DNA from 3 places in the Caballeronia sp. SBC1 genome. Region 1 is predicted to be linked to each of the others. Evidence: predicted binding sites of a transcription regulator. Region 1 holds the regulator's gene; each other region holds the start of a gene.
What was found. Region 1 encodes FliA, which starts transcription of late flagellar genes. Its sites were predicted from a motif close to CTAAAGTTTNNNNNNNNNNNGCCGNTA; they were not measured.
Positions count from the first base shown of each region.

Region 2: a site for FliA is predicted at 3,837-3,863, ahead of motA (flagellar motor stator protein MotA). Genes of this name have one in related genera too.
Region 3: a site for FliA is predicted at 2,610-2,636, ahead of motA (flagellar motor stator protein MotA). Genes of this name have one in related genera too.

Region 1 covers NZ_CP049156.1:3,873,368-3,883,429, reverse strand. Annotated here, with positions in the region: gene SBC1_RS17390 (acetate/propionate family kinase) at 1-87, shown strand, start outside; gene pta (phosphate acetyltransferase) at 263-2,410, shown strand; gene SBC1_RS39630 (hypothetical protein) at 2,421-2,735, shown strand; gene SBC1_RS17370 (hypothetical protein) at 2,962-3,465, shown strand; gene SBC1_RS17365 (aromatic ring-hydroxylating dioxygenase subunit alpha) at 3,805-4,890, opposite strand; gene SBC1_RS17360 (diguanylate cyclase) at 5,216-6,307, shown strand; gene SBC1_RS17355 (RNA polymerase sigma factor FliA) at 6,339-7,070, opposite strand; gene SBC1_RS17350 (MinD/ParA family protein) at 7,101-8,033, opposite strand; gene flhF (flagellar biosynthesis protein FlhF) at 8,026-9,765, opposite strand.
Region 2 covers NZ_CP049156.1:203,454-213,515, reverse strand. Annotated here, with positions in the region: gene cheA (chemotaxis protein CheA) at 1-1,361, opposite strand, end outside; gene SBC1_RS00985 (response regulator) at 1,461-1,841, opposite strand; gene motB (flagellar motor protein MotB) at 1,908-2,897, opposite strand; gene motA (flagellar motor stator protein MotA) at 2,931-3,791, opposite strand; gene SBC1_RS00970 (glycosyltransferase family 4 protein) at 4,577-5,647, shown strand; gene SBC1_RS00965 (H-NS family nucleoid-associated regulatory protein) at 5,906-6,211, opposite strand; gene aqpZ (aquaporin Z) at 6,506-7,225, shown strand; gene SBC1_RS00955 (PXPV repeat protein) at 7,572-7,856, shown strand; gene SBC1_RS00950 (Cof-type HAD-IIB family hydrolase) at 8,029-8,865, opposite strand; gene SBC1_RS00945 (BadF/BadG/BcrA/BcrD ATPase family protein) at 8,905-9,807, opposite strand.
Region 3 covers NZ_CP049158.1:481,269-491,330, reverse strand. Annotated here, with positions in the region: gene SBC1_RS29145 (hypothetical protein) at 1-259, opposite strand, end outside; gene SBC1_RS29140 (hypothetical protein) at 426-1,079, opposite strand; gene SBC1_RS29135 (hypothetical protein) at 1,477-2,463, shown strand; gene motA (flagellar motor stator protein MotA) at 2,691-3,560, shown strand; gene motB (flagellar motor protein MotB) at 3,621-4,766, shown strand; gene SBC1_RS29120 (nuclear transport factor 2 family protein) at 4,755-5,123, opposite strand; gene SBC1_RS29115 (porin) at 5,477-6,655, shown strand; gene SBC1_RS29110 (bifunctional aspartate transaminase/aspartate 4-decarboxylase) at 6,753-8,408, opposite strand; gene SBC1_RS29105 (excinuclease ABC subunit UvrA) at 9,165-10,062, shown strand, end outside.

The sequences.
Region 1 (10,062 bases):
CAGTACGCCGTGCGCGGCATGAGCGGCCGCATCGACCAGGGTTACGGACCCAGGCGTGGGTCATCCCGACCGACGAGGAAGCGGTGATCGCCCGTGATGCGGCTTGGCTGGCTGGCCTGGGCGAGAGCCAGTCGCGCATTGAATGATGCCGGCGACCTCGCACAGCAGCGTTATGCCGGCTTTTGATTCGTAGCAAATAACACCAAGAGACGCAGAGGTGACAACCCCTGTGTGCCACTCGCACCCGATTGGATTTTTCTGCATGAATGTGATTTCCCCGCAACGCACTTTCTACCTTGTGCCGGTTTCGAGTCGCGTTGGCCTGACATCAGTAGCACTGGGCCTCGTGCGCGCATTGCAACTCGCCGGCGTCCGGGTGGGCTTCGTCAAACCAATCGCCCAGCCGGAGGTCGCCGCTGGCGACCGCGATCTGTCCACCCATTTCGCACGTACCTTGTGCAGCACTACGGCGCCCGAGCCGATCACCTTCACACACGCCTCCGGCATGGTCCGCGCAGGACAACTGGCCCAGTTGATGGAAGAGGTCGTCGCGCTTGTCGATCGCGCGCGGGAACGCAATCAGGTCGTGGTGGTTGAAGGGCTGATTCCCAGCGTCGACTTCCAGATCGCCACACGCCTGAACATCGAAATCATCCGTACGCTTGGCGCGGATCTCGTGCCGGTGATCGCGGGCCTCGCCCTGGATGCGGTTGAGCGAGCCACCATCGTCAGTGCTGCCGCCGAACAATACGGCGATTTTGGGCGCCGCCCGCTCGCCGGCGTGCTGTTCAATCACTGCGACGATCACGGTGCAAATGCGGCTCCGCATGGCGGACCGCTCGCCGACTGCAGTAGCGCCGATATCCCAGTGCTCGCGGCTATCCCCACCGCGCAGCATCTGTTTGCACCGCGAGTGGTCGATATCGTCGACAGTCTGGGGCTCTATGTACTGCGTCGCGGAGAAGGCGAAATGGCCCGGGTCGCCAACGTGCTCGTCGCAGCGCGCTCGCCGGAAAAGCTCCTCGCGCATCTGCGGCCGGGCACCCTGGTCGTCACGCCGTTCGACCGGGCCGACACGATCCTCGCAGTTGCCGTCGCAGCGCTGCGCGGCATGCCGCTTGCGGGGCTGCTGCTGACCTGCGGTGGTGCGTTACCCTGCGAACTGGCCGAGCTCTTCGAGTCCCGTCCGCTTGACCGGCTACCCGTTCTCGTCACGGACAACGACACATTCGCGACCGCCTCTCAACTCGCGAATCTGTCCCGGCACGTCAGTTCCGACGATGCGCAGCGCATGGAGCAAGTGATTGACTTCATCGCAGGGCAGATCCGCACTGCGCCGCTCGTGGCCCGCCTCGACGTGCCCGAGCGGCCGCTGATGTCGCCGGCCGTGTTCCGTCAGCGTCTTGTGGAGTCCGCTCGGGCCGCGAACCGCCGCATTGTCCTGCCCGAAGGCGATGAGCCGCGGACGATCCAGGCGGCGGCCGCTTGCGCCGCACGCGGCATTGCCCGCTGCGTGTTGCTCGGCGCGCCCGACGCCGTGCGCGCCGTCGCCGCGAGCCACGGCATCGATCTGCCCACGAGCGTCGAGATAGTGGACCCGGACGCCATCCGGGAAACCTACGTCGCGCCGATGGTCGAACTGCGCCGGGCAAAGGGCCTGAATGCACTCCAGGCGCGGCAGCAGCTCGAAGACCCCGTCGTGCTGGGCACAATGATGCTCGCCACAGGCGAAGTCGATGGCCTCGTTTCGGGAGCCGTCCACACGACGGCAAATACGGTGCGACCCGCGCTGCAACTGATCAAGACGACCCCTGGTGCCACGCTCGTCTCCAGCGTGTTCTTCATGCTGATGCCGGATCAGGTGCTGGTCTACGGCGACTGCGCGATCAACCCCGACCCGAGCGCCACCGAACTGGCTGAGATCGCCATCCAGTCCGCCGATAGCGCGCGTGCGCTCGGCCTCGATCCGCGCATCGCCATGATTTCGTACTCGACAGGCACCTCGGGCGCGGGTCGGGACGTGGAGAAGGTGACGGATGCAACCGCGCTCGTGCGCCGCCAGCGCCCCGATCTCGTGATTGACGGGCCGATCCAGTACGATGCAGCCTCCGTTGAAAGCGTTGCCAGGCAGAAGGCGCCTCATAGCCCGCTGGCCGGTCGCGCCAATGTCTTCGTGTTTCCAGACCTCAACACCGGCAACACCACTTACAAGGCTGTGCAGCGCTCCGCGAATGTGGTGTCGGTCGGCCCAATGCTGCAAGGACTGCGCAAGCCGGTCAACGATCTGTCGCGCGGCGCGCTCGTTGACGACATCATCTACACGATCGCACTGACTGCGATTCAGGCGGCGGCACATGACGAAGCGACCCTTCACGGAACCGAGGCCGTCGGCGGCACGCGCCAGGAATAGGGAACGGCCCGTGACTCCGTTTCAACGCTTACGGGGAGAACGTCGAGCGGGACACGGCGATGGCGACGTCTTCCGGCTCGAGGATGTCACCGCATTTGCGCTGACGGATTTCGCACACCGCATTGGCACACGGCCGTCGTTCCTTGCGCGCGAGATGACGCGCATGGCGCAGGCGAACTACCCTCCCGCGCCTCGCCCGGTCTCCGGCTCAAGCCGCCGTATTGACGAACATCCCGCTGGCGCTGGACGCGCCTTGCTGCTGAAGGTTGCTCGCAAGACTCTGCAGGAACGTCTGCAACTGGGTATTCGTGCTGCTCGACGATGAACCGGACGATGAGCCCAACGCCGACAGCAGATTCTGAAAATCCGATGTCAAACCACTGACGCTGCTCGAATCGGACGATGAACTGGTCGAGCTGGAGGTCGGCGTGGTGCTGCTTGAGCTCGAGGTCAACGAATCAGCCAGGTCGGAGATTTGAGACGCCAGATCACCACCACCACCTCCACCTCCGTGCCGATGATGCCCGTGATGATGAGCCGGCGCTGCGCTAGTGGGCGTGGTGGGAGCGGTTGTCGCGGCCGTGGTCGTCGCCGCGTTTGCGGTTGAAGCGGCACTGGTCGCGCTGGTTGCCGAGACAGCACTGGTGGCGGTGTCACTGTCGCTGGTGCTCGTCGATGCCGGGACCGCGCTTCCCTGCTGCCCAGCCGCCTGGAACAGCGAGCCGAGAAATTGCTGTAGAGCTGCGGCTACCGAGGTCGCCGCCGGCGCCGAAGCGCTGGAGGTTGAATCCGTCGCGGGTGTCGAGCTTGTGCTTGAGCTGGTTGAAGAGGTATCGCTCGATGACGTCAATCCAAGTTGGGACAACGCCGCGGCAATAGCCTGTGCCATCGGATTCGTGCCGCCGGTACTGCCCGTCGACGTGGCCGACGAAGAATCGCCGCTATTCTCGTTCTGTTGGTTTGCGCGCGTGCGGTTGACCGCCCACGGTTCGGCGCTAGCAGCCGATCCTGTCAGTGCTGAAATGGACATGCATTGCTCCGAGTGGTTAGCGTGAATTCTTGCTGAAGCGACCGATGAGTGTAGTAGCCGCTACCGTCGTTAACGGCCCTGTATTAGAGATCTTTTGAGAACTTGCTCGGGCGCTTATTACGCGATATTTCTGACACTTGGTAAGGCGTGGTGGCGTCGATCCAAGGCGTTGGCCGGGCTTGATTTGCGGACGTCGTTGCCACCAGTTTGTCCGATACTTCAGTCGCTAATCGCAGCTACGGTCTGCAGTATCGGACATCCTCCCGCGGTCAAAGGCGGCGCGGCGTTTCGCGTGCCATGGCGGTACAGAGGTGGAAAATTCGAACAGATCCCGCTGTAGTCCATGAGCAAAGTGGGACCGCTTCTAGCCCCCGCTCAACTCCGTCCCATACCCCCACCCGCGCTCCCTCAAATACCCCCGATACCCCACCGACAACCGATCACAAACCTGATGCAACTCAGCCTGCGGATCAAGCGGCAGCCGCTTCGGCCATTGCGATTCCACAATCGGCGTGTCCTGCATCAGTATCTGCATGTTGAAGTCATACAGCGCCTGATCCGAGTGCGCGGATTCATCCTTGAACACCGACACCATCCACGCCCGCGTCTCCGTTTCACTCACGGGCGACGCCACCAGCAGCAAATGCAACGCGCCTTCCCCGTGCTGCGCCACCTTCGACAAACTCGCCACCAACGGCCGTTTCACGCGATACACATATTCAATATCCACGCCTTCCTGTCCCGGCAACCCCGCGGGTTGCCAGAAGCGACACCGCCGCGTTTCAAGCCCGCCCTCCGTTTCAATCACTTCGTAATCCTGCACTTCTGCGTGCGATGTATCGCCGAGAATGCCGGTATGCACGAACGGAAAGTGCGCCATATCGAGGAAATTCTCGACCACGCGCGGCGCCGATGAACGCACCGTCTGCGCCGCAAGATTGACCCGGCGCGCACCGGGCGTGTCGTACTCCGGGAAGAAATCAAGCGGATGCGAAGGCTCGCCGAGACACGTCCAGACCACGCCGTATTTCTCTTTCACGCGATACGTCCGCGCGCAAGCGCGCTTCGCGGGGCGTAACGACGGATTGGCGGGAATGTGGATGCATTCGCCATCGACGTCATAGCGCCAGCCGTGATAAGGGCACGCAATCATGCCGCCCGTCACCGTGCCCAACGACAACTGCGCCCCGCGATGCGGACAGCGATCGCGCCAGACGTGCACATCGGTGGAGATATCGGGCGGCGCTGCCGGAACGTCATCCTCCGACGCGCTGCGCCAGACCACCAGCCATTCGCCCGCCACCAGAAACCCGCGCGACTGCCCGGCCGCCACATCGGCGCTATTACAGACCGGCAGCCATTCGCCGAGCAACGCGGTATCGGGCGCGGAGTGGGTGTCATCGGCGGCGTGCATGTCGCTAGGGGAAGAAGCAGATTCGAAGGGTTGCATCGGGCGTCGAAAAACCAGAGTAGTAGATAACGATTCAAGCACCGATTCGACTATCGGCCCAAACCACAATTCGAAAACAAGCCGCGCAAAAACGCAAACGCAAGCCGCCAAAACACCCTGGCGCGCTGCATGCGTGCTCTTCCGCTCGAAATCTATAGCAGCAAGTCAGCATTAATCCGCCAGAAATCTAGCGGAATCGTGCGATTTTCAGCCATTTTTCAACGACGCAGTACGATTGCGATTCTGCACTATGCAGTCACTGCAGAAAACGCGACATCAATCTGCACTTCGTGCATCGCCTTCGGGTTCCCTCAGGAGACTCAGAATGGGGCAGTCGAATGACCCCTTCCACCGGCAGCGTGGTTACGTGTGGTCGCCACATCTCGATCCGGAAAAAGAGCAGGCGACCCTCCGAGTCATACTGGGCGGCCTTGCGACGGTCGCGTACGCCGCGCTGGCGTGGTCGGCGCCAACGTCCGCCGCCATTGCCAGCTTCCATGCGCTCGCACTTTATCTGATCTATGGCGTGGCGACCCGGCTGATCGTCAGCAGAATGCAGCGGCAGTCGACTCTGCGCCTCGCATTCACAACGGTTGCCGATCAGGCTCTGCTCACCATCATTCTCGGCGCGGGTGGGGCGCTCACCTTGCCCATGCTATGGGCCGTCTTCCTCTTTCTGATCGGCGCGGGTGGGCGTTACGGCAAGCGTACGCTGGCGTTGTCGTGTGGAACGGCGCTGGCGGGAATCGTCGCGTTGTCCGTCTTGCAACCCTGGTGGATGATCAATCGGTCCGCCGCGCTCGGGATTGGCTTGAGTGTGCTCGGGGCATCAATATATCTCGCCGTGATGATCGGCCGGCTCGGCAGCGCGAACCGCGACCTTGCGCTCAAAGCCGGCACCGACCCGCTCACGGGATTGAGCAACCGCTACATGCTGGAACAGACTATCGGCCGGGCGGTGATGGCGATATCGACGGGACAGGAAGGCGCGACCGCGCTGCTGCTGATCGATCTCGACGGCTTCAAGGAAGTCAACGATACCTACGGCCACGAAGTCGGCGACATAGTGCTGCAAACTTTCGCGGCGCTGCTGGCAAGAAGAGTAAGAACCACCGACACGGTCGCGCGGCTCGGCGGGGACGAATTCGTCGTGCTGGCGCGGCACGTGACCGGCAACCACGCCGTGCAGACGGTGGCAAATGGCGTGCACTCGGTGCTGGCTGAAATGACGTCGGTGCAGGACCAGGCGGTGAATGTATCGGCGAGTATTGGTGCCTGCCTGATTTCGCCGGACCTGAGCCCCGGCTACAGGGATATTGCCGTGCTGATGCGCGCAGCCGATCGCGCGATGTATCGCGCCAAGGCGCTCGGCAGAGGCCAGACGGTGTTCGCCGAAAGCGCGGATTTCGAAACCTGATCGGCCCTGATCCACTTTCAGCAAACGGCCGTCAAGCCTCCACGCCCGACCACGCCTGTTCCCGCAACTTCGCCCGCAGCCGCGCGACGGCCTGGCTATGCAACTGGCATACACGTGATTCGCTGACTTCCATTACCGCGCCAATCTCGCGCAGATTCAGCCCCTTCTCGTAATACAGGCTCATCAGCAGCTTTTCGCGCTCAGGCAATTTATCAATGGCTTCAACCAGCGCCGAGCGCAAGCTGCCGTCGAGCAATGCGGAAAGCGGGTCGGCTTTATCGACGCAATAACGGTCGAGAAACGGCTCGTCATCCGAAGAACGGTCGAAGTCTTCGTAATAGATCAACTGGCTGCCATGCAGATCCTGCAGCATGGCCTGGTATTCAACGAGCGGCATGCTCAGATGCTCGGCCACTTCCTGTTCGCTCGCGGACCGGCCGAGATGCTGCTCGACCTTATGCACCGCGGATTCCACTTCGCGCGAGGTCTTGCGCATGCTGCGCGGCAGCCAGTCATTGGCGCGCAACTCGTCGAGCATCGCGCCGCGAATCCGCTGGCTGGCGTAGGTCTCGAACTGAGCGCCCTGATCTTCCTTATAGCGGCTGGCCGCATCCAGCAAGCCGATCATGCCGGCCTGAATCAGGTCGTCCAGATCGACGCTGGCCGGCATTTTTGCCACGAGCTGCAGTCCGAGCCGGCGCACCAGCGGTGCGTAGCGGGTCAGGACCTCGTCCTGTGACAGTTTTCCTTGGGCGTTATACATCGCATTCACCTTGTTCCTTCTCTTGCGGCATCACACGGACGCGGAGCTGCTCATCGCAAGCTGCATCAATGGCGTTTCGGTGCGGCGTACCGCGCCGGAGTTGATCGAGCGCTCCATCCCATGCTGCGTTTCCGCTCGCAAGGTCTGCACGGGCCATTCAAACTGCGACGCTTGCGGCATCGGCCAGTACTGCAATTCAGCGGCAATCTGCCGATAATCCCGGGCAGCAGCCGTCCCCGGAAAAGCTTCCACTGCGCAACGCGACAGCTCGTGCGCCCGCGCCACGCGCGGATCTTCAGCCACGCAACCCGCCGGCATGAGCTGCACCGCGAGATAGCGGCTGGCGACCCCGGCGAGGTTATCGAAGGCGAGTTGTGCATCGGCGCCGTTCTTCACGTGATTCACAACCACCCGGAACCGCCCGATGGCATGCGCGTAATGCAGGCGCTTGATGCAGGCGTACGCCTCGGTGATCGCGGCCGGCGCAACGCGGGTCACAATCACGAAGTCGTGCGCTTGCACGGCCAGGTTTGACAGCGCACCGCTGCGATCGAGCTGGGTATCGATCAGGACGATATCGGCGGGTCCGTCGAGCAGCACCCGGCAATGCGCGGCGTCCTGGCTGATGCGTTCGTCGCGAGGCGCGGCAATCACAGAAAAGCCGAACGGCGTGCGTGTGACGGCGTCCTGCAAGAAACGCTTGCCGGACAGGACCGCGCCGAGTGCGGCGTTGTCTGGCACCTTCGCGAGCCGGCTCACCGACAGCGCGTTCTGGCGCTCGTCGATCACCAGCACATCCTTGCCTTGCGCGGCGAGGGCGGAGGCCAGATTGACGACCGTCGAGGTATTGCCGGTTCCGCCTAATCCGCCTGCCGGGGCGCCGCACACCGCCACGACCCGGGAGCCGTTGCGTGTCAGCAGACGGCGCAAGCCTTCAGCCTGATCGGACACGAACTTATCCAAAGTGCACCTCATGCAGTTCGGTGGAAGCGCGCGCTGAGAGCGCGGACAGGAGCGGCGGCACGTCGTCGTCTTGCGGCACGAACGGCGAGCCGTCGCGCGGAATGCAGAACGCGCTTTTAATCAGGAAGCGCTTGGTCGCGACGTACAGGTTTTCCGGCACCTTCTGACCCGTCGATACGTAGTGCACGGGCAGCTTGTAGCGGATCACGGTGTCGAGTACGCCACCCAGGTTCGTGGCTTCGTCGAGCTTGGTCAGGATGCAGCCCGCGAGTGGCGGCTGGTCCGGCGTGCTCTGGTAGGCCTGCACGACTTCGTTCAACGTATCGCCGTGGCTGGTTGCGTTCAGCAGCAGCAGGCGCTGCACCGGATGGCCGGCGCCGCACAACATGGCGATGTGATCGGCGACAGTACGGTCACGCTGGCTCATGCCGATCGTGTCGATCAGCACGATGTGCTTGTTGCGCAGTTCAGAGAGCGCGAGTTGCAGGTCGCCCGCGTCTTTCACCGCATGCACCGACACCCCGAGGATCTTGCCGAAAATACGCAGTTGTTCGTGTGCGCCGATCCGGTAGCTGTCGGTGGTAAGCAGCGCGACCTTGCTGGCGCCGAAGCGCATCACGCAGCGCGCGGCGAGCTTCGCGGTGGTGGTGGTCTTGCCCACGCCCGTCGGGCCCATCAGCGCGAAGACGCCGCCACGGTTCATCATCGATTCTTCGCTGTCCATGACGGGCAGGTTGTTTTCGAGCACTTGCTGAACCCATTGCATCGACGCTTCGGCTTGTTCGATCTCGGGCATGTTGTCGATCATCAAACGGACCAGCTGCGCGGAGAAACCGGCGGCGAACAGGCGCTTGGTCAGCGCGGCGTGATTCGGGCTGCGGCGTTGGCGATCGCCCCACAGCAAGCCGGCGAAGTGCTCTTCCATCATGCCGCGCATTGACGAAAGCTCATGCATGACGGTGTCGTTGACGACTTGTTCCATGCGTGTGCGGATGGCTTCGGTCACCGCGGCGGCCGCCGATGCCGGCAGGCCCGCGAATGCGCCTTCCTGCGTCGAACTGGCGGTTTGTGCCGCCGACGTGTGGGCTTGCGGCTGGGTTTGAGCGAGCATTTGCGCGGTTTTTTGTTCCGCGCGGCGAGCGGCGAGGTGGGCCGCTTCGCGTGTCCATCCGGGAGCTTGCGCGGATTCCTGCGGCGTGACCGTCACCGGACTGCCCAATCCCTTCGCGATGGCTGCCGATGCGCTCAGCGTGCGTTGCGGCGCACTTTCAGCGGCTGACTGCGCCACCCGGCGCGCATGCTCGATCAGCCAGGGATTCGATTCGGCCATCGTGCGCGATGGGTCATCCGGCAGCGCCGTGGGTTCCATGTCATCCAGCGGCTCGGGATTGGCGCCGAACACCGACGAAAAGACATCGCCGCTGGCGTACGGGTTCGAACCAGAATGCGCCTGTGGCTGCGAATTCGGCTGCGAATGAGCTTGCTGAAGTGACTGCGAATGTGACTGCGAATGTGACTGGCTTCCGGCCGACTCCCTCAGCTTCATTTCGCGGTGCTGAGCGGCGGCTTTCGGGGAGATCTTCGCGAGATCGCCGTCCGCAACTGCGACGATCTCGACGCTGCCGTCTTCGGTTATCCGGTTCGACAACACGACCGCATCGGGGCCCAGTGCCTCACGGACAAGCCGAAACGCTTCGCGACTCGTGGCACCGATAAATTTGCGGATGTTCATTTACCCCCCGATGAGCTCGCGCTCACGCTGATCTGTTGCGGTTGACCGGTTGCGCCACGTTTTGAGCGACGTACCGTTTTCCAGTGAATGAATTATTGCAAGGGTGGCTGGCGGGCCATCGGCTGATAAGAGCCGGGAAAGCGGGGTAATTCGGGAGATCGATGACGGAAGCGGCGCACGGGCTGCATCAGGGAAATGCGTGCTGGTTCAAACATCAGACGATTACATTGATGCTCTGCGGACACGACGGTGAATAGACTTCATGAATCGTTTCATTGCCCGGCGCGTTATTCCGTC
Region 2 (10,062 bases), 340 kb from region 1:
AGTTCCACTTCCTTGCCGAGCTTCCCGGCGAGATCGCGCACAAGCCGGGGGAAACGGCTGAACACGTAGTCCATTGGCATCATGCGGATCGACATCACCGCTTCTTGCAGGTCGCGCGCATTGCGTTCGAGCTGCGCCATGCCATTGAACAGGCGGTCGTGTAACGCGGGGTCGAAGGTACTCGTGGTTTCGGCGAGCATTGCTTGCGTGATCACCAGTTCGCCGACGAGGTTGATCAGCTGATCGACCTTCTCCACGCCCACGCGGATGGAGCTGCCTTCCGCGGCAGCGGGCGCGGCTGCCGCTTTCGTTTTCTTGTCGCCTTCGGGTGCCTTCGGCGCTTCGAGCGCTTCTGTCACCGCGACGCTTGCGGATGTCTTGGTGCGGGACTCGGCGGCAGCAGCAGAGACTGCCGCCGGTTCCGTCTTCTCAGATGCGGGTGCTTTTGCCGCCACCTCGTTCAACGCTTCCAAATCTTCCTGCTCTGCAGCAGCTTGCGACCCGCTAGCAGGCGCCGCATCCGCTGCATTGCCGCGGCTGACCGCGATCTGCGCTTCATCGATCACGAAACAGCACACGGCGACGATATCGTCGGCGGATACATCCGAGTCGAGCCACAACGTCAAATCGCCGCCCGACTTCATTTCACCGACAACGCTACCCAGGTTTCCAAGCTCCTCAGTCAGCAGAGCCTGGTCCTTCTCCCCTACCCCCCGCAACGTAATTTTCAGGTGAGGACCGTCTTGCCCGGCGCCATTGGCGTCCTGGCTTGCGTCCGGCGTCGCTGGAAATTCGGCCCACTCCCCGTCTTCCTCGACCGCCTCATTCGCTTGCTCGACCACATGCGGCGGCGGCTCGTTCGGCCCGAGCGCCAGCGCGACTTGCGCGAGATCCTGCGCGATTGCGGCGGCTTCGGCGAACGACGGCTCCGGCTCCGCTACTTCAGCGGCAGCGATACCGCCGTCAGCCGGATCGTTGTCGCGCAAGTATTCAAGCTTCGCGCAAATCGCCTTCGCGGCGGCCGCGTCCGGCTCAGCACTGGCGCGATATGCGCTGAGCTGATCCGACAGCACGTCCTTGGTTTCAAGGAACGTATCGATCATGTCGCGACGCAGGACCAGTTCGTTATTGCGCGCCCGATCGAGCAACGACTCGAGGATGTGCGTGGTTTCGGTCAGCGCCGAAAATCCAAACGTGGCCGCGCCGCCTTTGATCGAATGCGCCGCGCGAAAGATCGCGCCAAGATCCTCGGGATCGGGATTCGCCAGATCCAGCGCGAGCAGCAACTGCTCCATATCCGCGAGCAGCTCGTCGGCTTCGTCGAAGAATGTTTGATAGAACTGCGTAATGTCGAGTGTCATGCCTGGGTCACCACCGGATGCCTTGTCTGTCGTCGCTATGCGCGTCGTAAAAGCTAATGTGTTCTTCGTGCCTGATGCTTCATGCAAAAACGGTTTGCTTCAGTTCGGGTGTTCCGCTCCCGACAACGTGGCGACCAGTTCGGTCAGCATGTCGGGGTCGAACGGTTTTTCGATCCAGCCCGTCGCGCCCACTGCGCGCGCCGATGCTTTGAACGGCTCGCCCGACTCGGTCGTGAGCACCAGGATCGGCGTATTCGCATAGGCACGATGTCCGCGCAATTTCCCGATCAGCTCCAGGCCGCTCATTGCCGGCATGTTCTGGTCGGTGATCACGAGATCGAACTGTTCGGCGAGCGCCTCTTCGTAGGCTTGTGCGCCATCCATGGCAATCACCACGCGATACCCCGCCGCGACAAACGTCGCCGAGAGGATTTGCCGCATGGCAGCCGAGTCGTCGACAGCCAGAATGTTCTTGATCATGATGTGTGCCGCCCTCTGTCCGATGTTCTTGTCGTGCTCTCGTGAGCGAATTTCATGGTGCCGCCGTCATGGTGCAGCCGGCTTGGCCGGCAATGCCGGCGCCAGCGAGCCGAAGTTGGGCTGGAGCTCGCCCGGGCCGCCGGGGCCACCCGCGTTGCTTGTAATCGTGGTCGCCGGCTGGTCTTCGCGCGTCATCGCCTCTTCCGACCTGTGGTTCAACACCAGGATGCTGATGCGCCGGTTCTCGGGATCGAAAGCATCCTGCTTGTTCAGGTTCTGCGTCGATGCCAGTCCAAGCACGCGCAAGACCTTCGATTCATCCATGCCGCCCGAGATCAGCTCGCGCCGCGACGCATTCGCGCGGTCCGCCGACAACTCCCAGTTGCTGTAACCCTTTTCACCGCCCGCGTATTGCGTGGCGTCGGTGTGTCCTTGCACCACGATCCGGTTCGGCACGTCATTCAGCGCCTTGCCGATCTCGCGCAGGATGTCGCGCATGTAGGGCTCCACGTTGTTGCTTGCGAGCGCGAACATCGGACGCTTCTGGGTATCGACGATCTCGATGCGCAGCCCCTGCTGTGTCGAATCAATCCGGATCTGCTGCCTGAACTGGCGCAACACCGGGTTCGCTTCAATCGCGGACATCAGCTTGACCTGCAGCTCGTGCAGACGGGCCTGATCACGCCGTTCGAGTTCGCCCTGCGCGGCTCTCAGCGTCTGCTCATCAAGCCGGTCCACGCGCCGCGTGCCGTCGCTCATGCGGGTCGTGCCCGGCTCGGGGCTCGAAATATCGCGCCCGCCGCCGTCGATAATGCTGGAGTCCATGCCGGTCTTCTGCCCGCCCATAATTGCGTTCTTGAGCGGCATGTTGAAATACTCGGCAATCCCCTGGCGCTGCACCGGCGACACTGCGCTCAGCAGCCACATCAACAGGAAAAAGGCCATCATCGCCGTCATGAAGTCGGCGTAAGCCAGCTTCCAGGCGCCGCCGTGGTGCGCCTTCTTGTTCGATATGACGCGCTTGATGAAAATCGGACGATCTTTGTTGGTCGGCATGGCGGGCTCGGTGCGCTCGGTCGCTGAAGGCGGTTACTTCGCCTTCACGCGGCGTACGTGTTCTTCCAGTTCGGAGAACGACGGACGCTCGGTGGAGAAGAGCACTTTGCGGCCGAATTCCACCGCGATAGCCGGCGCGTAGCCGTTCAGGCTCGCCAGGATTGTCACCTTGATGCACTGGAACATTTTCGTCGACTCGGCCACGCGCTGTTCCGCGACGCTCGCGAGCGGGCCGATCAGCCCATAGGACAGCAAGATGCCGAGGAACGTCCCGACCAGCGCCTGCGCGATCATCTCGCCAAGAACCGCCGGCGGCTGATCGGCGGATGCCATGGTGTGAACCACGCCCATCACGGCCGCGACAATACCGAATGCCGGCATCGCGTCGCCTACCTTGTGCAGCGCCTGCGCCGGGCCTTCGCCTTCCGCGTGATGCGTCTCGATCTCCTCGTCCATGAGGCTTTCGATCTCGAACGCGTTCATGTTGCCGCCGACCATCAGGCGCAAATAATCAGTAAGGAATTCGACGATATGCCGATCCGCCAGGATCTTCGGGTACTGGCCGAAGATCGGGCTTTTGGACGGATCGTCAATATCGGACTCAAGGGTCAGCGTCCCTTCCTTGCGCGCTTTCGCGAGCAGCACATAGAGCAGCGCCATCAGCTCCATGTACACGTCCTTGTTGTACTTCGAGCCCTTGAAGAGCGTCGGGATCACGCGCAGCGTGGACTTGATCGTCTTCATGCCGTTGCCGAGGATGAATGCGCCCAGGCCGGCGCCCGCGATCATCAGGATTTCAACGGGCTGGACCAGTGCGCCAAGGTGACCGCCTTCCAGCGCATAACCGCCGAAAACGGACAACAGCGTCACTAGTGTTCCGATGAAAATCAGCACAATCGAGCCCTCATGGTTGCATCGGCGAAACCGCCGTTAAGTGGTTTACGGCAAGTGGCTGGAAAACTTTGAAGGGAAATCGCGGAGGGGAACGACAGGTCGAGCACCGGGCACCGTCTTGAGTGGCGGTGCATTCCAGCCTGTTACGCAGCGAGCTGGGCAGTAAGCTGGCTAGGCTGATTCGGTCACCTAGCCGGCGGCCGAGCTTCGCGCCACAAAAAAACCGGGCAAAGATGCCGATTCTCAGCTTACGGATCGGCAATAAGTTGTAAGCAGGCACTAGCCGGTTGAGATCGGACGAAACGTTTTCCGCGCCGGCTGCCGCACCGCCTGACTAACGTCTGACTAACGGCGGACCTGGGTAAATCTTTACGCGGCGGGCATTTATTTGCACAGCCAAAGGCTAGGGCGAACGCTGGCGAGGCCATGACCAGCGTGCCTGCGCCGTGGCACACGCTTTGCTGTCTATGCCGTCCTGGGCAATGCATCCTGCACCGCGCAATTTAATGACGGACGCGCAATCGCTTGCCGCATAAGGGGGTCGGCAATCCGCCGAGCCGCGTAACGGCCGGTGTTTCGGCCTGTAACAAGGTTAAGCGTTTGAAAAATGACTCGTTGATGCGGCGAGTCATCTCGATAATGGGTCGTAAGGGATAACCCGATTCATCCGGGTCCTATTTTTTTCAGGGGGCGGCAGCATTGACGCTGGCCCGTCTGCCAAGGCTTTACCGGTTTCCGTTTCGGAAACTGTGCGTCGAAGCCTTCACGAACAGGAGAGTCACGTTATGCGTATCGCACAAATTGCACCGTTGCACGAAGCAGTCCCCCCGAAGTTTTACGGCGGCACCGAGCGCGTCGTCTCGTATCTGACCGATGCACTGGTTGATCTCGGCCATGACGTGACGCTGTTCGCAAGCGGCGACTCGCAGACGAAGGCGAAGCTGGAAGCCGCCTGGCCGCGCGCGTTGCGTCTCGATCCGTCCATCCGCGACTGGAATGCGCCGCACGCGCTGCTGCTTGAGAACGTACGCCGTCGGGCTCATGAATTCGACGTGCTGCACTTCCACCTCGACTACATGCCGTTCTCGGTGTTCTCGCAAATGGACACGCCGTTTCTGACCACGCTCCATGGCCGGCTGGATCTGCCCGAGTTGCAGCCAGTGTTCAGCGCGTTTCCTGATGCATCGGTCATATCGATCTCGGATTCGCAGCGCGCGCCGCTTCCGCAGGCTGGCTGGCTCAACACGATCTATCACGGACTGCCGGAAAAGTTGTTGACGCCGCAAACGCACAAGAAGCCGGAATACCTGGCGTTCTTGGGTCGTATCTGTCCGGAGAAGCGCGCCGATCTCGCCATCAAGATCGCTGCTCAAAGCGGTCTTCCGCTGAAAATTGCCGCCAAGGTGGACAAGGTCGACCAGGAATACTTCAAGACCGTGATCGAGCCGCTGCTCGCTGAGTCGAAAGCCAGTGTTGAATTTGTCGGCGAGATCAACGAGCAGCAAAAGCCGGAGTTCCTGTCTGGCGCGAAGGCGTTGCTGTTCCCGATTGACTGGTCAGAGCCGTTCGGTCTGGTAATGATCGAGGCCATGGCGTGCGGTACGCCGGTGATCGCGTTCAATCGAGGTTCAGTACCGGAAGTGATCGACCACGGCGTGACCGGCTTCATTTGCGAAGACGTGCAGGGCGCGGTCGGCGCACTCCAGCGCCTGGGCGAACTCTCGCGTACCGAAATTCGCGCGCAGTTCGAACGTCGCTTCAGTGCAAAGACCATGGCGCTGAATTACGTTGAAAGCTATACCGCGTTGTTGCAAGCCGCCAAGCGTCCGATATTGCGCCGGGTGGCAATCGGCTAAGTTCCGACTAATAACTGGCTGAGAACTGGCTAAGTATCAGCTAATTTATTCAGTCGTCTGGTGACTAGGCGCCGCTCTGAAAACGCGGCGCCTAGTCTATTGGAAACGATGGTCGTGTCGTTATCCAAGGTTTTATTGCGAAGCACAAAAAAATCCGCCCTTTCGGGCGGATTTTTTCATTGGCGTTTTCGTTGTCATTCATGCTGACATTTTGCATGTATGTTTGTCTGCACTTTTCGATGCAGTCGTCAGGCATTTTTAAGAATGCGCCTGACTAATCAGGAAGCGCTCGCGATTCTTTCCCGCAATCCATTTCGGCGGCTTGCCGCGGCCGCTCCAGGTGCTGCCCGACTTGGGGTCCTGATAGATCGGCGGCAGCGGCTCCTTCTTGGGTGGCCGGCCTCGCCGGACAACCGAGAGCCCCAAATCCTGGGCTGTGAGTCCATATTCCACAATCTTGCGCCTGATATCTACCAGTACTGCTTCCAGTTCTGCGCGGCGCGCCTCCTCCGCCTGTTCCTGAAGCTTGGCGATCTGCGCCTTGAGCTCGGTGTATTGCGACATTTCCAAATCCTTTCTGATAGCCCGCGATTATTGAGAAGCGTAACGGCATCGATTAAAAGATGCAACGTTTGAACATGCAATTGCAAAAAGTCCTAATGCGAATGAGAAGAGTCTTGAAACTATAGGGCATTCCTAATCAGAGTTCCCTTAGTTCCTGATGATTTAACAATTGTTGACAACTAGTCCCCGGACTCGGATTACACTGCTTACCCGCCGCCGTGGTCGGTACAAATTCTTATGATCACAAGCGTCGGAATCGTTTCAGTTTTTTATATATTTTTAGGACTTCGAATCATGCGATTAGGACAGCGCCTCGGCGCAGAAATGTTTGGTACGTTCTGGCTCGTGCTGGGCGGCTGCGGCAGCGCAGTGCTAGCGGCGGGTTACCCTCAACTTGGTATTGGCTTTGCGGGCGTAGCGCTCGCGTTCGGCCTTACCGTGCTCACCATGGCCTACGCCATCGGCCACATTTCAGGTTGCCACTTGAACCCGGCGGTGAGCGTCGGTTTGACGGTCGCAGGACGCTTCCCGGTTCGCGATCTGGTTCCGTACATTGCGGCCCAAGTTGTGGGTGGCGTGATCGGTGCATATGTGTTGTCGGTAATCGCCAGCGGCGCGCCGGGCTTTGACCTGGTCGCGAGCGGCTTTGCCACCAACGGTTACGGCGATCACTCGCCCGGTCATTACACAATGATTGCCGCGCTCGTGTGTGAAGTCGTGATGACGTTCTTCTTCCTGTTCGTCATCCTGGGTGCGACCGACAGCCGTGCGCCTGCCGGGTTTGCGCCAATCGCCATTGGCCTGTGCCTGACGCTGATCCACCTGATCTCGATTCCGGTTACGAATACGTCGGTGAACCCGGCGCGTTCCACGGGTCCGGCATTGTTCGTGGGCGGAGCAGCAATGGAACAGCTGTGGCTGTTCTGGGTGGCTCCGATCATTGGCGCCATCATCGCTGGCGTGGTTTATCCGTTGCTGACCGGTGCGAAGAACCGGGCGCTTGCTTCGGCGTGAATTAAAAAACGGTGAAAGCCAATAAAAAACGGGCGCTCAGCGCCCGTTTTTTATTGTGCAATTCGTTTCTATCGCGTCGGCATGGCAGATCAATATGAATAATCCGCGACAAATGTAATGGCGGCTTACGGCCTGCGAGCGTTTTAAACGTCAATTTACATACGCGAGACGGGGAATTGTCCAACAAGCGATAGCTGGCAGGGCTTTGGGGGCATTTACCCCGCAGACCAATCGTGGTTTTAACTTTCACGATACTTTCATTTGCTAACAACTCGTCGATACTCGTAAAACAGGCATTGCGTAGATTTGAGTCATGCGACACACGTCGCCCCAAAAGGAGAACGCCATGAAACGCATCGTCACTCATTTGCTCGTTGCCGCCGGTCTTGCGATGGGTGCCGTCGGCGCCGCGCAGGCTCATACTGATCTCTCTATTGGGCTGTCGCTAGGCGTGCCGGTTTATGCGCAACCTGCACCGGTTTATGTCCAGCCCGCGCCGTTCTATCGCGCTCCGCCACCCGCCTGGGGACATCGCGACGGTCGTTGGGGCGCACCGGACCGAGGACGTTGGAACCGCACCGGCTGGGATAACGGTGGTTACGGTCATGACGGCTGGAATCGTCGCGGCTAAGCAGCGCGGGCTGTAGCGGCTTGTAGCGGCTAGCCAAGGGCTGTTCAAGCGAAGGGAGCGTCTAGTCGAGACGCTCCCTTTTTTGTTACGGCTTGGACTACAGCTCCGATGCTGGCCAACGCTGCATTTAGTTTCCGCTCCAGTTGCACCCCCGCTTGTAGCCTTCGCCGCATTACTCGTCAGCGCGAACCGGCGCGGCGAGTTCATCCGTCATGCCGAACAACGCACGCAATTGATGCGCAACGCCAGCCTCGAAGTTGTTGCCGGTCCGCGGGACATTCGGGAGGCGTTTTATCAGCGCCGGATTTGCGTTGTTCATCATGAATGGCCGGCCTGCGGTTTCGAGCAGATCGATGTCGTTCATGTTGTCGCCAAAAGCAACACAATGCGCTGTGTCAATATCAAGCCTGTCCAGCACGAACTGCAACGCGCGCCCCTTTGAGACGTCAGACGTCATCACCTCGAGACAATCAGGCATCGAATAAGTGACATAAATGGAATCACCGAATTCACGTTCGAGATTCGCCGCAGTCAGCTTGAGATCTTCCGGCTCGCCGATATACAGCACCTTCGCAATGTTCTCGCCGTCGTGCTCACGCAGGTCCATCACGTCGTAGTCAAAGCCCGAATCCTGATGGAACGCCAGCAATTCGGGCGCGTGACGGTCGATCAACCAGGCGTTATCGGCGAAAAGATTCACGATCACGCGCTCGCTTCCAGCCAGATCAGGCTGGACAAGACGGCGCACGGCCGCCGGAGCGATGTCGCGAGCGTAGATACGTTCGTTGTCCGGCGCGTGAATGCGCGCGCCATTCGATGTGATCAGATAAGCGTCAATACCGAGCACTTTCCGAATCCCGACCACATCGCGATAATGCCGCCCCGTCGCGATGATGAAACGCACACCGCGCGATTCCAGTTTGCGGACCGTTTCGACGGTGAACGGATCGACCTGATGGTCGTTGTTGAGCAAGGTGCCGTCGAGATCGGTAGCAATGATGGAATACATGGGAAGCGCTTTCCTTTAAGCCGTTAGGAACCTTGCATTTTAGCCCTCATGGGGCGATTTTCGGCTCGCGGCGTGGCGGGCCAGTTGCAGAGCGCCTGCAGCAGAGTCCGCGAGTGGCAATCGCAAGCGGCTACGCAGTTCGTCCGGAACGAACGGAGCTAGTGGTACGGCCAACCCGCCACACAGCGCGACCGGCAGCGACTGATTCGGGTCCAGCGCCGACACCATTTTGGCGATCTCACGCCCCGCTTCCTCAAGGAGGCGAGCCGCGAACGGATGTTTCCTGTGTTCGAAAACCGTGGGCGCCAGCGTTGCATAACCCGTTTGATTCGCCGCGCACAGCCATACGACGAGGCTGTCTCGGTCAGTCGCGTCCGTACACGCGAGCAACGCCGCGGACCAGTCGTCGGCGGGTGCCCGGCCGTCCAGCACGTGCTGCAGATGCACGACCGCCCGCAAGCCCAACCAGGCTCCGCTCGCCTCGTCGCCGCTCGGAAAACCATAACCGCCCGCGATCGAGAACTGACCGCCTGCATCCAGCGACGCGGCGATACTGCCCGTTCCCAGCGCCACGATCACGCCCGGCTCGCCTCCGTGCGCGCCGAGCAACGTGGTGAAGGCGTCGCTTTCGACGGCAAGCGCACACCCATCCGGCGCGATTGCATGGAACTGCGCCAGCCAACCCGCGTGATTCACGCCAGCGAGGCCACAACCAAGCGCACATGCGCTCCACTCGAACGGCAGGCCGGCTGTTTCAAACGCACGCGAACACGCCACTTCGATAGCGTCCCACGCGTGCTCGACGCCAAGCGCCAGGCCTGACGGGCCGCCCGTCGCACGTGCCAGTTCGATGCCTTCCGTGTCAGCCAGGACGACGCGCGTACCGCTGCCGCCGCCGTCAACGCCGATCAGATACCTGTGTGTGTAAGTTGAAGTAGTCATGTCCGCAAGCTTAACGGCACGACCGGCAAGCCGCCACTCAGCCGAACGGGCTATGCGGCCCGAAACGCCGCAGGACAACCAGCGCATCCGGTAACCGTTGGACAATCTTCTGCCATGGGGGATCGGACCTGACGCCTGTTCGTTATACCTACTCGTCCGGGGAGCCTTCTGCATTTCTGCACACCGGTCTCGCGGCGCTGCAAGCGTGCATGCGCGCCGAGTCACCCGGGAACCAGGCCAATCGGCCGACTGTTC
Region 3 (10,062 bases), on a different replicon from region 1:
TCAGGATTTCGCCCGATGCGAGCGCCCGTTCAATCAGCCCTTCCTGCTGAGCCTTGCGCACGGCTTCGGCGACAAACGTCTCCGGCGCTTCGACCTCGGCCTTGATCGCGCCGATAATCCCCGACGCCTCGACGATCACCAGCGACTTCGCCGAATCCGCCCGGCTGATGATGACGCGTTGCGGACTGCCGCCGTCTGCGATGCTTGCACAGAACTGCACCGGTTTGCCGTCGATGGTTTGCTCGAAAGTTTGAATCATCGCTAGGGTTCGCCTGTAGTGAATGGAGATCAGGCTAAGGCACGCATAAAACATTCCGCACCCTGTCCGTCCCGGTCATCTATTGAAGATCCAGCGCGACGCTGGTTCAAACAGGTTCAAATTTTGCAAGCCTTAACCGATTGCAACCGGCGACTGGAACCGGTGACTAGAACCGGTAAGTCACGCCCACCTGGACCACGGGATACCAACGGTACCGTTGCACGTGATCAGTAATATTTTGCTGCTCCTGATCGATATTCGCCTGCGTCGTCAACAGGCTATAGATGGCCGGCACCGAATAAGAAACCCGAGGACGGCCATACGCCACCCCGAGGTCGCACATGAAGCCAAATCCCTTCGACACCGGCTTGTGACCATAACCCACGCCAAGGTACGGCATCACGCTCGGCAGGCGCACAGTGGCGGACGGCGCGGCACCAATGGCCGGCACATAGTCATTGCCGATCTTGTAATTACCGTCGGCATTGGGCACTGCGTGCGCCGTCAGTTCATCGTCATTGAACAGCGCACCGCCTGTCACGCGAAAGCCACTGCTGGAAAAAGGGAACAGGTCAAGGTAAAGCCCCCCTTGCTTCAGGCTGAGGTGGCCATCGTAGTTGTTGCCGCTGACGTTGAATGAATGCGAGAGGCCAAAGCCCTCCACTTCCGCATGCACACCCGACCACGAGTTCAAGGAATACGCCGCGCCTACACCAGCGCCCAGCGTGCCGCCCTGTACATAAACTTCCTGCGCGTGAGCTATGCCCGTTGCCAGCGTTGCGATCGCTGCGGCGGTTGCCGCCCTCAAGACATTGTTCACTGCACCCTCTCCGTAATGTGCCGGGCTCTTTCCCGTGGCGAGACTTTACGGTTTCAGCAATTGATTCAATGAAGCAAACAGTGACTGTTTTCGAGTCCAATTCGACTGTCTGTAAAAGTGACCGGGACGATGAGCTAACGTCATAGACCATTCCTTCCGACGCCTTCAATCATCTGATGGTTCGTCAGCAGGGGTGGTTTGAACGCTCGAAAAACAGACCCCCGAATTGGATGTTTTTCACATCGCTGTTCAATGAATGAGATCGCTTCGACTGCCGCAATAATCGCCTCCGTGATCCGGTCCGAATGACCTGATCGAGCATCGTGGGCAGAGATTCAGACCGCGCCGCCCCGAGACACCGTGCAGACGCATGGCATGCAATTGAATTGGAGCAGGCATGTTTTCGTATCATCAGATGAATGGCTTAACCAGCGCAGTGAGCATCATCGCGGCATCCGTTCTGTTGAGCGCTTGCGGGGGAGGTGGGGGTGGTTCGGACGCACCGGCATCGAACGTGATCAAGTTGTCGTCCGCCATTCAGAGCTCGCAGGTCGCCGACTACGCGGGGGCGTTCGGCATGTTGGCCGGCCCCGGCGTGGCTGCCATCTATACGTCCATCGTGACGTCGTTGGTTCATGATGCGAGTTCAGGCGCGGCATTGTCGAGCACATCATGCAGCGCGGGCGGATCGGTCAACGTAGTCACGCAGAATGCGGGCGCCGCGGGTTTGCAGGCCGGTGAAAACGCCATGCTTACGTTCAGCCAGTGCACGGGCGAAATCCAGGCGCCGACCGTTGCAGACAATGCGCAAGTCAACGGCGCGGTGAGCGTGCAGATCCAGACAGCGGCGGGTCCTGTCGGCAGCGCAACGCAAAACTGGTCGTACACCGCCATTGAAACGGCCAGCAATCTCACACTCGTATCGGGCAATGGAACCAACACGCTCAATGGCACGGTGACGTACACGCAAAGCTATGACGCGAGCAGCGGAGTCACCACCACAACCGCTACCGCGCCGAGCGTCACGGTGGGACGCACGCAGACCACGTCGACGAGCAGCGTGAGCGGCGCCATCACCATTACCTCGCTGGCGTTCTCGCGCATTCACGGCGCAGACCCTGTCACGGATACGCTGGCCACCAGCGCGGCAGTCAGCGTTAACGTGAGCGGCGCGGTCATCGCGTTCAACGTGGCAACGCCTACGCCAGTGCTCATAGCACAGGGGACCTTGCAGGCTGGCCTTGTGCAAATTTCCGATGCCGACACTGTTGAGACCCTTGCACCGCTCAACTCATCGACAATCAACATCACCGTGGCGACGGGCGGCAACACAGCCACGTATACGGAAAGCCTCGCCAGCTTCACATCGATCGCGGGCGGCTAATGATGGCGCACGATGACCGCACTTTGAGTGTGCGGACCTTGCCAGAGAAGCGCTCGCAGCATCGATACACATCGATCAACATCGGTTGAAAAGTAAGTTTTGCCGTGCTACGCCAACCTAAAGATAAAAGATACCTCCGCCCTACCCTAAATCTACTGGTCTGCTTGCCGTTAAGGTCTATGACAGCTTCATTCAAATGAAGCACAAGAAAATCAAGCGGAGAGAGCATGTTTGTTGTTATTGGCTGGGTCGTGGTCATCGGGTCGGTGATCGGCAGTTTCCTGGGCGTAGGCGGCCATCTGGCCGCGCTATTCCAGCCCTTCGAGTTGTTGTGCATCTTCGGCGCGGCAATGGGTGCGTTCGTCGTATCGAATCCCGTTACGACGCTCAAGAAGACCATCAAGGTCATTCCCAGCGCGTTCAAGACAGGAGGCTACTCGAAGGAAAAGTACGTGCAGCTCATCGCGCTGCTGTATGAGCTGCTTCAGAAGGCGCGCAAGGAAGGCATGATGGCGCTCGAGGTCGACGTGGAAGCGCCGCAAAACAGCGTGACCTTCAAGAAGTACGAACACGTGCTGAACGATCACCATCTGCTGGAATTCATTGTCGATTACCTGCGCATGATGTCGAGCGGCAACATCAACGCGCTCGAGATGCAGGACCTGATGGACGAAGAACTCGAGACGCATCATGCGGAAACATCACTGGCAGCCGGCGCAATCCAGAAGATGGCCGACGGCCTGCCCGCGTTCGGCATTGTCGCGGCTGTGATGGGTGTCGTGCATACCATGGGCTCGGTTGGAGCCGCGCCCGCGATACTCGGCGAAATGATCGCTGGCGCACTGGTCGGCACGTTTCTCGGCATCCTGCTCTCGTATGGTTTCTTCGGGCCGCTGGCCGATCTGCTGGCTGCAAAAGGACAGGCCGAAGCCAAGCCGTTCCAGTGCGTGAAGTCCGTGCTGCTCGCGTCGATGAACGGCTATGCACCGGCGATTGCTGTCGAGTTCGGGCGCAAGGTGTTGTTCACGGCCGATCGTCCGACCTTCAAGGAACTCGACGACGCCGTCCGCGCCACCAAGCAACCGAAATCGGCATGACGAGCCTGTCTCGCCCGGCGCGCATCACGCAGATCACGCAGATCACCAAGAGGTTCGCTCATGGCTGACATCCCCTCCCGCGAGCCCATGCAGTCGGTGCTGGCGCCGACCGTTGTAGTGCGACGCAAGAAAAAGGCCGGGCACGCTGGCCATCACGGCGGCGCATGGAAGATCGCGTACGCGGATTTCGTCACGGCCATGATGGCGTTCTTCCTGCTCATGTGGCTGCTCGGCTCGACCTCGAAGTACGACAAGCAAGGTATTGAAGACTATTTCAACACGCCGCTGTCGGCGGTCTTCGGCGGCAAGGACGGCAGCGGCGCCGCACGCACGAGCGTGATCGAAGGCGGCGGACGCGATCTCTCCAGTTCGCGTCCAGGGGAGGACACCAAGAGCCAGTCCCAGCCGTTGCCGAAAACGACCGAACGCGCAGCCGCGTCCGCGGCTGCGGCTGCCGCAGCCAAGGACGACGCGCAGCGCTTGAAGCAACTCAAGCAGAAGCTCAGTGCGTTGATTGAACGCACGCCGGCCCTGGCCGCATACAAGGATCAGATTCGTATTGACATCACAAGCGAAGGATTGCGTATCGAGATTGTCGATTCACTCAAGCGGCCGATGTTCCCCTCCGGCAGCGCGAAGCTGGAATCGTATGTGGTGACCATCCTCGCGCAGATCGGCGCCTCGCTCAACGACGTGGACAACCGCGTGTCGATCGCCGGACACACGGACGCCGTGCCGTACTCGGGCGGTGAGGCAGGTTATTCGAACTGGGAGTTGTCGAGCGAGCGGGCGAACGCCGCACGGCGCGCGTTAATTGCGGGCGGCATGAACGAAGGCAAGATCCTGCAAGTGCGCGGACTAGCCGATGTATTGCCGCTCAACAAAGCTGTCGCCGATGAACCTACTAACCGGCGCATCAGCATCCTGGTTTTGAACAAGGCCGCCGAACAAACCTTCTTTGCGGACGGCGGGCGCACCGCCGTGGATGAGTCGCAGCCGGCAAGCTCAATGATCCCAGACGCTGTCGGGCCCAAACCTGCAAGCGCTGTGATCGCGGCGGCCGTTGGGTCTCAGCCCGCAAGCGCCGTGACTGCGGCGACCTTCGGGTCCAAGTCCGCAAGCGCTGTGATTTCGGCGGCCGTGAAGGAGCAACCGGCCAAGCCGCGTGCTTCGTCGGCAGCTACTGGGCCAGCCTCAAAAAGCTAGCACGCTGCAGTGAGCGGCGGCGATCCGCCAGCCGCTCACTGTCTCCACCCACATGCGCGTGTAGCGGAGATTGGCCGAGAGCGGCACGCCGCCGAATTGGCCGCTAAGCGCCGCATGCGTGAGCGTCACCGCGCTCTTGTCGTACACGCGCACTGTCTGTTCCTTGATCTCCAGCCGCTCGATCCGCTGCATCCCATAGCGATGCGCGTTCAGGTCGTCGGCCTTGCTCCATACCTTGCCTGTTGCGTCGACGAACGTAAGGTCGTCGGCGAGCAGCGTATCAAGAACATCCACGTCCGATGCGAGCATGGCCGCTCGCAACCGCCCTTCCAGTTCCGCAATCACGCTCTCGGTCATCGCTTCGCTCCTGGCTTAAAGATCAGCCGCCAGCATAGCGCAGCGACTCCCGAAAACGCGCCTCGCACCGTCCCCGGATACCGGCCTAAGCCGCTCGACGCGCAGTTTTGCATGGGGTCGGTTCGTCAAAGAGGCTGTCGGCTGATTGCTCTCCCAAGAATTGCTCATAGGGTTTACCGGAAGTATTTTCTGTAGCCGTCGCTTAAAAACAACTGTCATATAGCTTACACACCTGTTCGTTAAAGTCCGCCCGTCGCGAGCTTACAGACCGTCAGAGTCCGGTGCCGCGCATCACTTGTTTGCATCAATTTTATTTGAATCACTTACTCACACCCACGCTTAGGGAGAACGTTTTGAACCGTAAAACACTGCTCGCCACTGCTGCAATGGCGGCGTTCGCCGCATCGGCTACTTCCGCTCAAGCTCAGAGCAGCGTCACGCTGTACGGCCTCGTTGACGCTGGTATCAGCTACGTGAACCACAGCGCAGTCGGCACGACCGGCAGTTCGAAGAACTTCAAATATGACGACGGCGTGGCACAAGGCAGCCGTTGGGGCCTGCGCGGCGCTGAAGACCTGGGTGGCGGCCTGAAGGCGATCTTCACGTTGGAGAGCGGCTTCAACAGCGGCAACGGCACGCTCGGCCAGGGCGGCGCGGAATTCGGCCGGCAAGCGTACGTGGGGATTTCGAAGTCGGATATCGGCTCGGTAACTCTCGGCCGGCAATACACGTTCTCGACCGATTATCTCGGCGGTTCGTATTCCATCGGCGGCCAGACGGTTGCAGGGAACTACGCGTACCACATCAACGACGTCGACCAGCTCACGTCGAGCCGTATCAACAACTCGATCAAGTTCAGCAGCGCCAACTTCCACGGCGTGACGTTTGGCGGCTTGTACGGCTTCTCGAACCAGGCTGGCGCATTTGCTGGAACGCCCACCACGACGACCGCTGGCGTCACGACGCAAGGTTCGTCGCGCGCTTACAGCTTCGGCGTGAACTACGCCGGCGGCCCGTTCGGCATTGGCGCGGCTTATACGGACATCCACTATCCGGGCTCGTCCACGCCGGCGTTCAGCACGAGCATTGCAAACGTTGCGACGGGCGGTTCGAAGGACCTGCGCACGTTCGGTATTGGCGCCAGCTACAAGGTTGCTGCTGCAACGGTGTTCGGCCTCTGGACCAACACGCGCTTTGAATCGATCACGGGCGCGACGTCGAAGTTCAACGCGTATGAAATCGGCGGCAAGTACGCGTTCACGCCGGCTCTTACCGGCGGCCTCGGCTACACGTACATGAAGCTCACCGATTCCGCGAAGGGTACGTGGAACCAGGTCGACGCAAGCGTGGACTATGCGCTGAGCAAGCGTACCGACGTCTACGTGCTGGGTATCTATCAACACGCGTCAGGTTCGAATTCAGGCGCCGATGTACAGGCGCAGATTGGTTCGAGCACGAGCTACTTCGGCACGTCGGGCAAAGGCACGAATGAGCAGATCGCTGCACGCGTGGGTATTCGCCACAAGTTCTAAAGCAGGCTTCAGGTGTTGAAACGGGCCGCTGGGGTTAGTTCATCCCCAGCGGCCCGTTTTTTATTCGACGCCTGAAGTACCCGGCGCCGCAGACGTATCAGAGCACCTTGTTTTTATCGAGCGAACTGCCTGTTGCGGCGTTATAGCGCTCGACATACTCCACCATCAGCTTGCGCATCGCGCGGCCGATCGCCTTGTAGTCGCTCTCGTTGAGGTTGGCTAGCGACACGCGCCCGGACGGGTGTTGCGTGCCGAAGCCGCGTCCCGGCAAAAGGACGACGCGCGCTTCCTTCGCTAGCCGGAACAGCAGCTCGGAGGGCTCGGTGTTCGCGAAGAGCCATGCAACGAAATCCGGCCCATACGCACGATTGCCAAGGAACTCAAGGTCGATGATGGTGTAGTAATCGACCTGGTTCACGTCGCTGTCGTCAAACGATATCCCTATCTCCCTGTACAACGCCTCTTTGCGGCCGCGAATCAGGCGCTTGAGCGCGTTCTTGTACGAGTCAGGGGTATCCATCAGCGCGAAGAGCGAGAACAGCACCATCTGCACTTGTTGCGGAGTGGAGAGTCCCGCAGTGTGGTTCAGCGCGACAGTACGGCTGTCGGCTACCAGGCGGTCGATGAACTTCAGGTTCTCCGGCTCGGTGGTGATCGATTCATAACGCTCGTGCAATTCCTTGCGCTGTTCCTTGGGCAGCTTGCGGATCAGTTCGTCGATCACGTTCTCGCGGTGCATGGCGATCGTGCCAAGCCGCCAGCCAGTCGCACCAAAGTACTTCGAATACGAATACACGAGGATGGTGTTCTTCGGACACAGCGCGAACAGCGAGACGAAGTCGTCGGCGAAGGTGCCGTATACATCGTCGGTCAGGAGAATCAGGTCCGGCCGCTCCTTCACGATTTCCGCGATGTACTCCAGGCTTTCGGTATTCATCTTGACGGAAGGCGGGTTACTCGGATTAACGAGGAAAAACGCCTTCACCTTCGGGTCGCGCAGCTTGTCGAGCTCCTTCTTCGAATATTGCCAGCCGAGTTCCACATCGGCGTCCAGATTGACCACGTTCAACTGATAGTCGTTAAGCGTCGGGATCTCTATATACGGCGTGAAGATGGGCGAGCCCAGCGCAATGGTGTCGCCTGGTTTGATCAGGTGATTCTCGCGCATCGTGTTGAAGATGTAGGTCATGGCGGCAGTGCCGCCTTCAGTCGCGAAAATATCGAAATCGCCAACGAACGGGTGTTTGCCGACCATTTCCTTCTTCAGGTACTGCGCAACAATGACCTCGGACAACTTCAGCATCCGGTCCGGCACCGGATAGTTTGACGCAAGAATCCCCTCGCACATTTCGTAGAGGAATTCGCTGCCATTAAGGCCGAGCTGGTCGCGCACATACGACAGCACGCCGCGCAGGAAGTCGATGCCGGGAACGCCCTTGTTGTCGCGTGCAAAAATTTCAAAGCGCTCTTCCAGCCCCTCACGCTTCGGAAAGCCGCCCAGCCCTTCGGGCATGTGGGCGAACGAGCGCTCCGACTCGCGCATGGCGAAAAGGCCGAGTTGCCAGAAGCCGTGGCGGGGAATGGTGGCAAGGAAATTCGGATTTCCCCGGCCCGCGTTGAGCATGGCCGCGTTGGCGGGACGCTCGACCGCGCCGCCGCCGGCGGCCTTGATCAACTCGTCCTTGAGTTCGAACGGGCTGAGCGCCGCGATCTTCGATTGTTCCTGCAAGTCCGCCTTTGTAGATTTTGCCATCCAACACCTCCAGAAATGATCGACTGCTTGAAAGAGCGACGTTCCAGGGGAAACGTCAATCCCTTTGGGAGAAAAGCGGCAATGAATTTTCAGGTTATGCGTCTTGATTGCAGCCCGGTTGCAGTGCGATTGCAGTCCGTTAAACCGGGTACTACACCACTCCTTTTTCAACTGGTCTTCAAAATAATTCTGCAAATCAACACGAAAATTGTTTATGCATTATGACCACGATAGTTTTGGGTAATGAAATAATCCAGACGCCGTCCGCAGGCTTGCGAGTTAATAGTCTAGGGGAGAAAACTTCAAACGCAATCGCTTTATGTTTTCCTGCGGGGCTTGCGCTCTCTGGCTTTTGCTGGCAATGGCTACGGCGAATGTAATTACACACCGTTTAAGGTGCTTGATACCCGACCACGCTTGATACTCGCCCGGATTACTGATCCCAATGATGGACAACCCGCGCGTGAAGGCAATTACGCGTTGAACAGAAACATAACAGACTAATTAGTCCATTTTATCCGCGATGCTTAAACCCTTTCGCACGCTCGTCGCTCGGGTAAATATCCGGCAGATCAGAACGCCAGTATTCGGGCACGCCGCGTGCGCCCAATGCCCCAATCGGATCGACAGCGGTTCCGGCCGCCACTTAAACTGCTGCACCCCGCGCGGCCAAATGTCGTGCGAGTTCTTCATCGTATTCGGACACGTCCCCACTGGCGGGCAGGCAAACTGAACCACACAATGGCTTTAAAACGCATGCCAACTCGAAACAAGAAGCCTGAAGACACATCACCTCATCCTTCCCGGACCGGCTTCGTGCGGGTGCGGGGTGCCCGCGAGCACAACCTGCGCAACATCGATGTCGACATTCCGCGCGACGCGCTCGTCGTCTTTACCGGCGTCTCGGGATCGGGCAAGTCGTCGCTCGCGTTCGGCACGCTCTACGCTGAAGCGCAGCGCCGTTATTTCGAATCCGTGGCGCCCTACGCGCGCCGCCTCATCGATCAGGTCGGTGTTCCGGAAGTGGATTCCATTGAGGGCTTGCCGCCCGCTGTCGCTCTACAGCAGCAACGTGGCACGCCTAATGCACGATCGTCGGTGGGCAGCGTAACCACACTGTCCAGCCTTGTGCGCATGCTGTACTCGCGCACTGGCACCTACCCGGCGAAACAACCCATGCTGTTCGCCGAGGATTTCTCGCCGAACACGGTGCAAGGGGCGTGTCCCACGTGCCACGGTCTGGGGCGTGTCTACGAGGTGACCGAGCAATCGATGGTCCCCGACGACTCGCTGACTATCCGAGAGCGTGCAGTCGCTGCGTGGCCGCCGGCGTGGCATGGTCAGAACCTGCGCGACATCCTGGTCACGCTGGGGTTTGATGTCGATAAGCCGTGGCGCGATTTGCCGAAGAAAGACCGCGACTGGATCCTCTTCACAGACGAGACGCCGACCGCTCCCGTGTATGCCGGCATGACGCCGCAAGAGACGCGCGCCGCGCTCAAGCGCCACGCGGAACCGAGCTACCAGGGCACGTTTACAGGCGCGCGACGATATGTGCTGCACACATTCGCCAACACGCAAAGTGCGTTGATGAAGAAGCGCGTGTCGCGTTTCATGGTGAGCAGTGCGTGCCCCTCGTGCCATGGCAAACGAT